Regions from separate parts of the Rhizobium sp. NLR10b genome, predicted to be linked through region 3. Evidence: predicted binding sites of a transcription regulator. Region 3 holds the regulator's gene; each other region holds the start of a gene.
The links. The regulator HrcA, encoded in region 3, represses chaperone genes, less so after heat shock. The targets are predictions, from matches to a motif close to GTTAGCACTCNCNNNNNGNGAGTGCTAAC.
Positions count from the first base shown of each region.

Region 1: a site for HrcA is predicted at 1,028-1,056, ahead of groES (co-chaperone GroES). Genes of this name have one in related genera too.
Region 2: a site for HrcA is predicted at 1,024-1,052, ahead of groES (co-chaperone GroES). Genes of this name have one in related genera too.
Region 4: a site for HrcA is predicted at 1,112-1,140, ahead of HJB91_RS22600 (co-chaperone GroES). Genes of this name have one in related genera too.

Region 1 covers NZ_JABDWV010000004.1:275,359-277,559, reverse strand. The annotation lists gene groL (chaperonin GroEL) at 1-601, opposite strand, end outside; gene groES (co-chaperone GroES) at 674-970, opposite strand; gene HJB91_RS08375 (TIGR01459 family HAD-type hydrolase) at 1,321-2,169, shown strand; gene HJB91_RS08370 (bifunctional riboflavin kinase/FAD synthetase) at 2,184-2,201, shown strand, end outside.
Region 2 covers NZ_JABDWV010000009.1:238,937-241,137, reverse strand. The annotation lists gene groL (chaperonin GroEL) at 1-510, opposite strand, end outside; gene groES (co-chaperone GroES) at 560-874, opposite strand; gene HJB91_RS17225 (usg protein) at 1,156-1,428, shown strand; gene HJB91_RS17220 (pentapeptide repeat-containing protein) at 1,492-2,193, opposite strand.
Region 3 covers NZ_JABDWV010000003.1:116,693-118,893, reverse strand. The annotation lists gene grpE (nucleotide exchange factor GrpE) at 1-456, opposite strand, end outside; gene hrcA (heat-inducible transcriptional repressor HrcA) at 568-1,656, opposite strand; gene rph (ribonuclease PH) at 1,783-2,201, shown strand, end outside.
Region 4 covers NZ_JABDWV010000014.1:143,754-145,954, reverse strand. The annotation lists gene groL (chaperonin GroEL) at 1-504, opposite strand, end outside; gene HJB91_RS22600 (co-chaperone GroES) at 655-969, opposite strand; gene HJB91_RS22595 (hypothetical protein) at 1,321-1,611, shown strand; gene HJB91_RS22590 (hypothetical protein) at 1,719-2,075, shown strand; gene HJB91_RS22585 (DUF2934 domain-containing protein) at 2,145-2,201, shown strand, end outside.

The DNA.
Region 1 (2,201 bases), on a different contig from region 3:
TGAGATAGCCGCGGTCGAACTGCATGCCTTCGACGACTTCGAGTTCGGTTTCGGCGGTCTTGGCTTCTTCAACCGTGATGACGCCTTCGTTGCCGACCTTCTGCATGGCTTCGGCAATGTCGAGACCGACCTGACGTTCGCCGTTTGCGGAGATCGTGCCGACTTGGGCGACTTCCTCCGAAGTGTTGATCTTCTTGGCCTTGGCCTGGAGATCCTTGACGACTTCAGCAACGGCGAGATCGATGCCGCGCTTCAGGTCCATCGGGTTCATGCCGGCGGCAACGGCCTTGGCGCCTTCGCGAACGATCGCCTGGGCAAGAACGGTTGCAGTCGTGGTGCCGTCGCCGGCGATGTCGTTGGTCTTCGAAGCGACTTCGCGGACCATCTGGGCGCCCATGTTTTCGAACTTGTCTTCGAGTTCGATTTCCTTGGCGACGGAAACGCCGTCCTTGGTGATGCGCGGAGCGCCGAACGACTTGTCGATGATGACGTTACGACCCTTCGGGCCGAGCGTGACCTTCACTGCATCGGCGAGAATGTCGACGCCGCGCAGCATCTTTTCGCGCGCGGTGCGGCCAAACTTGATTTCTTTAGCTGCCATGTTTGTGACTCCTGAATTCGATTTGTTCGGGCGAAACGCCCGTCAGCCATTTCGGGAAAGCGGATCGGCCGATCAGCCGATGATGCCCATGATGTCGGCTTCCTTCATGATCAGAAGGTCTTCGCCGTTGATCTTGACTTCAGTGCCGGACCACTTGCCGAACAGAACGCGGTCGCCAGCCTTGACGTCGAGAGCCACGACCTTGCCGGACTCGTCACGTGCGCCGGAGCCGACGGCGACGATTTCGCCTTCCTGCGGCTTTTCCTTGGCGGTGTCGGGAATGATGATGCCGCCCTTGGTCTTCTCTTCGGACTCGACGCGACGAACGACGACGCGGTCGTGAAGCGGACGGAAATTGGTGCTTGCCATTGTCTAATCCCTCGATCGAATGACATTCGCGGACCGGAGCGGTCCACATGGATAAGTGTTAGCACTCCTCTAAGGTGAGTGCTAGCGCTCGAGCATTTAGGGATGGCTCCGAGAGGAGTCAATGAGAGCAATCACGAATTTTTGTGCCGGAATTGTGAAGAGGCGGTGAATTATCGGAGATTGTCGTTGAAATGTTCTCTAACCGTTGCGTTCGGCAACGTCGCCCGACCTTGCCATTCGCTCTGGCCGGGATTGCCGGCGCTCTTGTCTGCCAAGGTGAAGAAAATGCCTTGCCATCGCCTTGCGCCTTTGCAATGTCACCGGTGACTGAAGCAAATCGGGAAATCGGCATGGCCAGGCGGATAGAAAACTTCTCGCAGATATCGGCGCATTACGACGTGGTGCTCTGCGACGTCTGGGGGGTGGTTCACAACGGCGTCGATCCGTTTCCGAAGGCCGCCGCCGCCCTTCAAGCCGCGCGTGAGAGCGGCGTCGCCGTCGTCCTCATCACCAATTCGCCGCGCCTTTCCTGGCAGGTGGTTGAGCAGTTGCGCCATATCGGAGTCCCCGACAGCGCCTATGACCGGATCGTCACCTCGGGCGACGTCACTCGCGGGCTGATTTCAGAAGGGCCGAAGACGGTCTTTCTGCTCGGCCCCGAGCGCGACAAGGCGCTTCTCGAAGGCATTGGCGTCGAACGTCGGCCGGCGGGCGAAGCGCAATCGCTCGTCTGCACCGGCTTTTTCGACGACGAGACGGAGAAGCCCGAGGATTACACCGACATGCTTCTGGATTTTCAGGCACGCGACGTGCCGATGATCTGCGCCAATCCCGACCTCGTCGTCGAACGTGGCCATCGCATCATCCCCTGCGCCGGCGCCATGGCCGCCTATTACGAGCAATTAGGCGGCAAAACCCGCATTGCCGGCAAGCCGCACCAGCCGATCTACGAAGCGACGCTTGCGGCCGCCCGCGAGCTTCGCGGCGATTTTTCCATTGACCGCGTGCTGGCGATCGGAGACGGCATGCCGACGGATGTGCGCGGCGCCTTGAATTTCGGTCTCGATCTTCTCTACATCAGCGGCGGTATTCACGCGAAGGAATACACCTTGAACGGCGAGACCGACGAAGCGATCCTCAACGCCTATCTCGATCGGGAGAAGGCGGCGCCGAAGTGGTGGATGCCGCGTCTTGCATGAAGAGAAGCCAGCCGATGACCGTCTTCCACCGC
Region 2 (2,201 bases), on a different contig from region 3:
GCCAACCTTCTCCATTGCTTCGGCAAGGTAGCGGCCGATCTCGGAATCACCATTGGCGGAGATCGTGCCGACCTGGGCAATTTCGGAATTGTTGGAGATCTTGCGGGCGTTAGTTTTCAGTTCCGCGACGACAGCGTCGACGGCGAGATCGATGCCGCGTTTCAGGTCCATCGGGTTCATGCCGGAGGCGACCGCCTTGGCGCCCTCCTTGACAATCGCCTGGGCGAGCACCGTCGCAGTCGTGGTGCCGTCGCCGGCGAGGTCGTTGGTCTTCGATGCGACTTCGCGCAGCATCTGCGCGCCCATGTTTTCGAACTTGTCTTCGAGCTCGATTTCCTTGGCAACCGAAACGCCGTCCTTGGTGATGCGCGGCGCGCCGAAGGACTTGTCGATCACGACGTTACGGCCTTTCGGACCCAGCGTCACCTTTACGGCGTTGGCCAGCACATCGACACCGCGCAGCATGCGTTCACGGGCATCGCTATGAAATTTCACTTCTTTCGCAGCCATTCTTTCACTCCTTCAATAGGCAGCTTTTTGACTCATGCGCGGACATGCCTCAGGCGGCGATCTTTTCGGCCGCCTGGGCTTCAATAATGCCCATGACATCGCTTTCCTTCATGATCAGCAGGTCCTCGCCGTTGATCTTGATCTCAGTGCCGGACCACTTGCCGAACAGAACGCGATCGCCGACCTTGACGTCGAGCGCCTGGATCTGGCCGGCCTCGTTGCGTGCACCGGGCCCGACGGCGATGACCTCGCCTTCCTGCGGCTTTTCCTTGGCAGTGTCGGGAATGATGATGCCGCCCTTGGTCTTTTCCTCGGAATCGACGCGGCGGACGAGAATGCGATCATGAAGCGGTCGGAACGACATGTTTTCCTCCAATGGACAAACAATAGTGATGTTATTCCCCTGGCCGGACCGGATGACCAGTCCGGGCGGGTGCAAAACCTCGATCGAGCGTTCTGCGCGCAATGATCTGGTTTTGCGGTTTTTCCATTTCAAGAGGGCGCCATAAAAAAATTAGCACTCGTGCGAAGTGGCTGCTAACATCCTGTAAAGGCACAATAAACACGGTGGACGCGTTTCAGAAATCCGTTGATGGCTGCAAAATTTTGCGCCACCTTTCGAGCGTCACGAAACGGAGATGAAGTATGCGATTTTCCTCAGATCTGGAACGTCAGCTGAACGGCTATGGGCTGACCACTGCACATATCCTCTATCGCATTCCTGATTTTGAATCCGTGTTGCAGACCTATGTCTGGCAGGATTACGATCTTGCCCCGGACTTTCCGGAGATGCATAAGTTTCTCGAGTTCTGGCAGTCCTCCCTCGACGGGCCGTTGCATTCTGTTCGCTACACCCACCAGCGGCTGATCGGGCCGAACGAGTGGCGCCGCGTCATGGGCGAGTTCAAACTCCACTAAGTCGAACCGAACCATCCAAGAGAGACGTGCGTGTTGCCATAGGCGTATAGTGTCGCCTGGTAATCACTCGTGCTCAGCCGGACAAGGCCATGTCGGCGGCGCCGAGAGGCCGGCGGGCAGTTTGGTCGAGGCGTCACCGCAGGCGAGGTCGATCTGTGCCTGTTCGAGCCCGGCGGCAGCCGAGAGGTCGAGGCCTTCGATGCGAGTCAAGAACATGAAGGCGCGCTCGAAGATTAACGGGCCTTCGAAGGTGGCGTGGGAAAGGTCAGCGCGGGAGAGATTGGCGAAAGAGAATTTCACCCCCGTCAGCACCGCCTTGTCGAAATCGGCGCGGCCGAGTTCGGCCTTTTCGAAGCTCGCGCCGGAGAGCCGGGCGCCGGCAAAATTGGCGCGCTGCAGCTCGGCGCCGGCAAAGGAAGCGCCTTCGGCGGCAATATTGGCGAAGCTGGCGCGATAGGCCTCGACCTTGGCGAAGTTGGCCCCTTCGGCATGTGACCCCTCAAGCGAGGCCCGCACCAAGCTCGCCTTTTCCAGATTGGCGGATTTGAAATTCGAACCGCTGAGATCGGTCAGCGAGAAATCGGTGCTGAAGAGATTGGCGCCTTGGAGGTCACTGCCCTGCAACATCAGGTTTTTCTTCGTGCATTCCTGCCAGTCGAGCTTCGGCGAGGCCGTGCTGCCACAATCGGCAGCACGCGAGGAAATCGGAGCAGCGGCGAGAAGAAGGAAGGCAAGGAGGCCGAGCGGCGATCTATGCATTACCATTGAACTGT
Region 3 (2,201 bases):
ATGGAAATTCGGATCGAATTTCTGGCCAACCGGCTCCAGCTTGCGAACGCCGTGGCGCTCCAGCGCCGCGAGCATCGCGCGCTCGGTCATCTCCACACCTTCGATCAGCGTGGTGAGGCCGGCATCGGCCGTGGCCTTGGTCTCCGGAGAGATGGCGTCCAGCGCCCGGCGCAAATTGTCCGAGACGGCGAGCATGTCCCGGGCGAAACCGGCGACGGAATAGGATTTTGCATCCTTGACCTCGCGCTCGGTGCGGCGGCGCAGATTATCCATCTCGGCGGCAAGGCGCAGATAGCGGTCACGCAGCTCGGCATTCTCGGCCTTCAGGAGGTCGAGCGGATCCGGCTGGTTTGCCTCCTCCTGCCCGGCAGTGGCTGTTTCGACGTTGACGGCAGCGTCGGCTGCGGCGTTGGCCGCAGTTGCGTCAGGTCCGTTTTTCGTCGTTTCATCGGTCATGACGGTCTCCGGTTGGTATTTTCAGATGCGCCCGATATCGAGGTTTGACCGGAAAAAATCAAGTCTGCGTGACGAAGAAGCGAAAATTCCGCGGCTTCGCCAGTGATGACATCAAAGCGGATTGCGCGACAGGCGGGAGACGAGCTGGGCGGTATAATCCACCATCGGCACGATACGGGAATAATTGAGCCGCGTCGGGCCGATGACACCGACGGCGCCGACAATCCGGTCGTCCTCGTCGCGATAGGGCGCGACGATGAGCGACGAGCCGGACAGCGAGAAGAGCTTGTTTTCCGAACCGATGAAGATCCGAACGCCCGAACCACTTTCGGCCAGGTTAAGAAGCTCGATCAGGCTATCCTTCTTTTCGAGATCATCGAACAGCATGCGCAGCCGGTCGAGATCTTCGGCGCCGGCGAGGCCTTCGAGCAGATTGGCGCGGCCACGGATGATCAGCTGGGCGGGCTTTCCCTCGTCCGGGCTGCCGGCCCAGACGGCGATGCCGCGCTCGACAAGATCGCGCGAGAGCGCATCGAGTTCGTGACGGACATCATCCTTCAGACGGCTTAATTGTTTGCGCAGCTCCGGCAGCGTCTGGCCGGACATGTGGGCGTTGAGGAAATTCGCCGCCTCCGTCAATTGCGACGAGGTGATGCCTGCCGGCAGTTCGATGATGCGGTTTTCCACCTGATCGTGATCGCCGACGAGTACGGCGAGCGCCTTTGTCGGCTCAAGCCGGATGAACTCGACATGTTTCAACACCGGATCGCTTTTCGAGGTGATGACGAGGCCGGCCCCGCGCGAGATGCCGGAAAGCATGCGACTCGCCTCGTTCATCATCGATTCTACCGGATTGCCGCCGCTTTCGGCCCGCACCTGGCGATCGATGCTGGCACGCTCCTCGGCGGAGAGATCGCCGATCTGCATGAAGGCATCGACGAAGAAGCGCAGCCCGATCTGGGTCGGCAGCCGGCCGGCGCTGACATGCGGGGAATAGATGAGACCGAGCTCTTCGAGATCGCTCATGACGTTGCGCACCGAGGCCGGCGACAGCGACATCGGCAGCAGGCGCGACAGATTGCGCGAGCCGAGCGGCTCGCCGCTTTCAAGATACCCTTCGACGATGCGGCGGAAAATTTCCCTGGAGCGTTCGTCCAGTGCAGCAACGGCATCCGAAACCGACGTCGACCTGATGCCCATGAACCTTTTCAAACCCACGCTGATGATGCTCCCGAAAATATAGTCAAACTCGCACCCGTGGCAAAAGGGAATTTGCAAATGGGCGCCGCCAATCGTAGAAGCGGTCAACAACTCCAGGAGATGAGAATGCGGCCTTCAGGCAGAAAAACCGACCAGATGCGCAAGGTCTCGTTCGAGCGCAATTTTTCCAAGCATGCGGAAGGCTCGTGCCTGGTGAAATTCGGCGATACGCACGTGCTTTGCACCGCGAGCCTCGAGGAAAAGACGCCGCCATGGCTGCGCAACACCGGCAAGGGCTGGGTCACGGCCGAATACGGCATGCTGCCGCGGGCAACCGGCGAGCGCATGAAGCGCGAGGCCGCCGCCGGCAAGCAGGGCGGCCGCACGCAGGAAATCCAACGGCTGATCGGCCGGTCGCTGCGCGCCGTCGTCGATCTGCAGGCGCTCGGCGAAAAGCAGATCACGCTCGATTGCGACGTCATCCAGGCCGACGGCGGCACACGGACGGCCTCGATCACCGGCGGCTGGATCGCGCTCTACGACTG
Region 4 (2,201 bases), on a different contig from region 3:
CTTTTGCACGGCCTCCGCCAGGAAGCGGCCGATTTCCGCATCGCCATTGGCGGAGATGGTGCCGACCTGGGCAATTTCGGCATTGTTGGATATCTTGCGGGCGTTGGCCTTCAGTTCTTCGACGATAGCGCTGACGGCGAGATCGATGCCGCGTTTCAGGTCCATCGGGTTCATGCCTGATGTCACGGCCTTGGCGCCCTCCTTGACGATCGCCTGGGCGAGCACCGTCGCAGTCGTGGTGCCGTCGCCGGCGATGTCGCTGGTCTTCGAAGCGACTTCGCGGACCATCTGGGCACCCATGTTTTCGAACTTGTCTTCGAGCTCGATTTCCTTGGCAACCGAAACGCCGTCCTTGGTGATGCGCGGCGCGCCGAACGACTTGTCGATCACGACGTTACGGCCTTTCGGACCCAGTGTCACCTTTACGGCGTTGGCCAGGATGTCGACACCGCGCAGCATTTTTTCGCGGGCTTCGACGCTGAATTTGACTTCTTTAGCAGCCATGTCCTCACTCCTTCATCGGCAGCTAGCGCATGTCGCCAAGTGTACAGCGGTTTTGCGAGAACGACATGCGAAGAAATTAAGATCCAAAGCGCGAGGGACGACCCTCAGAGATCGCAACGCGCTTTAGCGTTGACTTCCGACTTGATGGACTCAGGCGGCCTCTTTCCGCTCGCTCTGAGCTTCGATGATACCCATCACGTCGCTTTCCTTCATGATCAGCAGGTCTTCGCCATCGATCTTGATCTCCGTGCCGGACCACTTGCCGAACAGGATGCGATCGCCGACCTTGACGTCGAGTGCCTGGATTTGGCCGGCATCGTCGCGTGCGCCGGGACCGACGGCGATGACCTCGCCTTCCTGCGGCTTTTCCCTGGCGGTGTCGGGAATGATGATGCCGCCCTTGGTCTTTTCCTCGGAATCGACGCGGCGGACGAGAATGCGGTCATGAAGCGGTCGGAACGACATGTCTTCCTCCATAGACAAACAATGACGACGGTGTCGGTGCTGGCCGGACCGGATTGATGAGATCCGGACGGGTGCAAGTCGCGCGCATTGCGCGAATGATCTGGTTCGAGCGTTTTTCGATTTCAAGAGGAGCAGGAGAAAAATTAGCACTCTCTGCTGTCGACTGCTAGCAACTCTCCCGGGAACAGAAGCCCCCTTCCTGCGTTCGACATAATGAAGATAGTCGTCCCCTCGTCTCGAAGGCGAGTTCAAACTGCACAAGGCTTGAATCCGGATGTCGGCGTTCCTAGCTCTCTGGCGATCGAGGCTCGATGAGCTCGATCACCGTCCCACGTCTTAGGAGTGAGTGACATGGAAGAGAAGACCAATATAATCAAAGACCTCAGTATCGAGGAACGCGAGGAGATCTTCGTCGATATCGCTCGCACGCTGGAGGATACGGCGCGTGAGGCTCTTGTCGAAGGCAATACGCAATTTGCCGTGCTCTCCAACAACATGGCCGAAGCGATCCGCGTCAATGCCGACGAACTCGCCAGGGACGATCCCGAGAATGCCGAGCGCGTGTTGCTCCAGGCAACGGCGATGATCTCGCAGTTCGAGGCCGTGCACCCCTATCGCATGGTAAGCATGGCCGTTCACTGATTGCCGGCAGGACGGCTTGGCTTGGCCGCCCGCTCGAATCAATCGCCAGCATGCGGAACTCTCGCGGCTGGCGGAGGTTATTGGATCACAGCATCGAAAGGTGATCCATGACCACTTCCCCAACCAACATCTCACCCGAGAGTGGAACCGACGATGCGCGCTCCTTCGACACGCAGCAAGCTGAGGCCGATCGCCAGGCGGCATTGGAAGCCGCCCGCTGCAATGTGCGTTCGACGTTGGATCGCGAGAGCGGCACCGAGACCCCAAGCCTGAAACTGGCGAGGGAGTATCTCAGTCTCGGCGGGCGGCGCCGGTCCAAGATCGACGACAACATCACCACTGTTCGTCAATGGAATGAGGATCCCCCGGCGGCCGAACGCTTTTGGAAAGAGCGAGTGGAGACGCTTTCAAAGGATCAGCGCAAACAGGTGGAGGATTTTCTTCCGACCATCAACACGCCTTGAAGATGGCCGCCCGGCTCGTCGCCGCGCGCCAAATTGAGTAGCGAGGTCAGGTCGAAACTGGAGAAGATCATGGCCATAGATAAACACGAGCAGATACGCCGGCGCGCCTATGAAATCTGGGAAGCC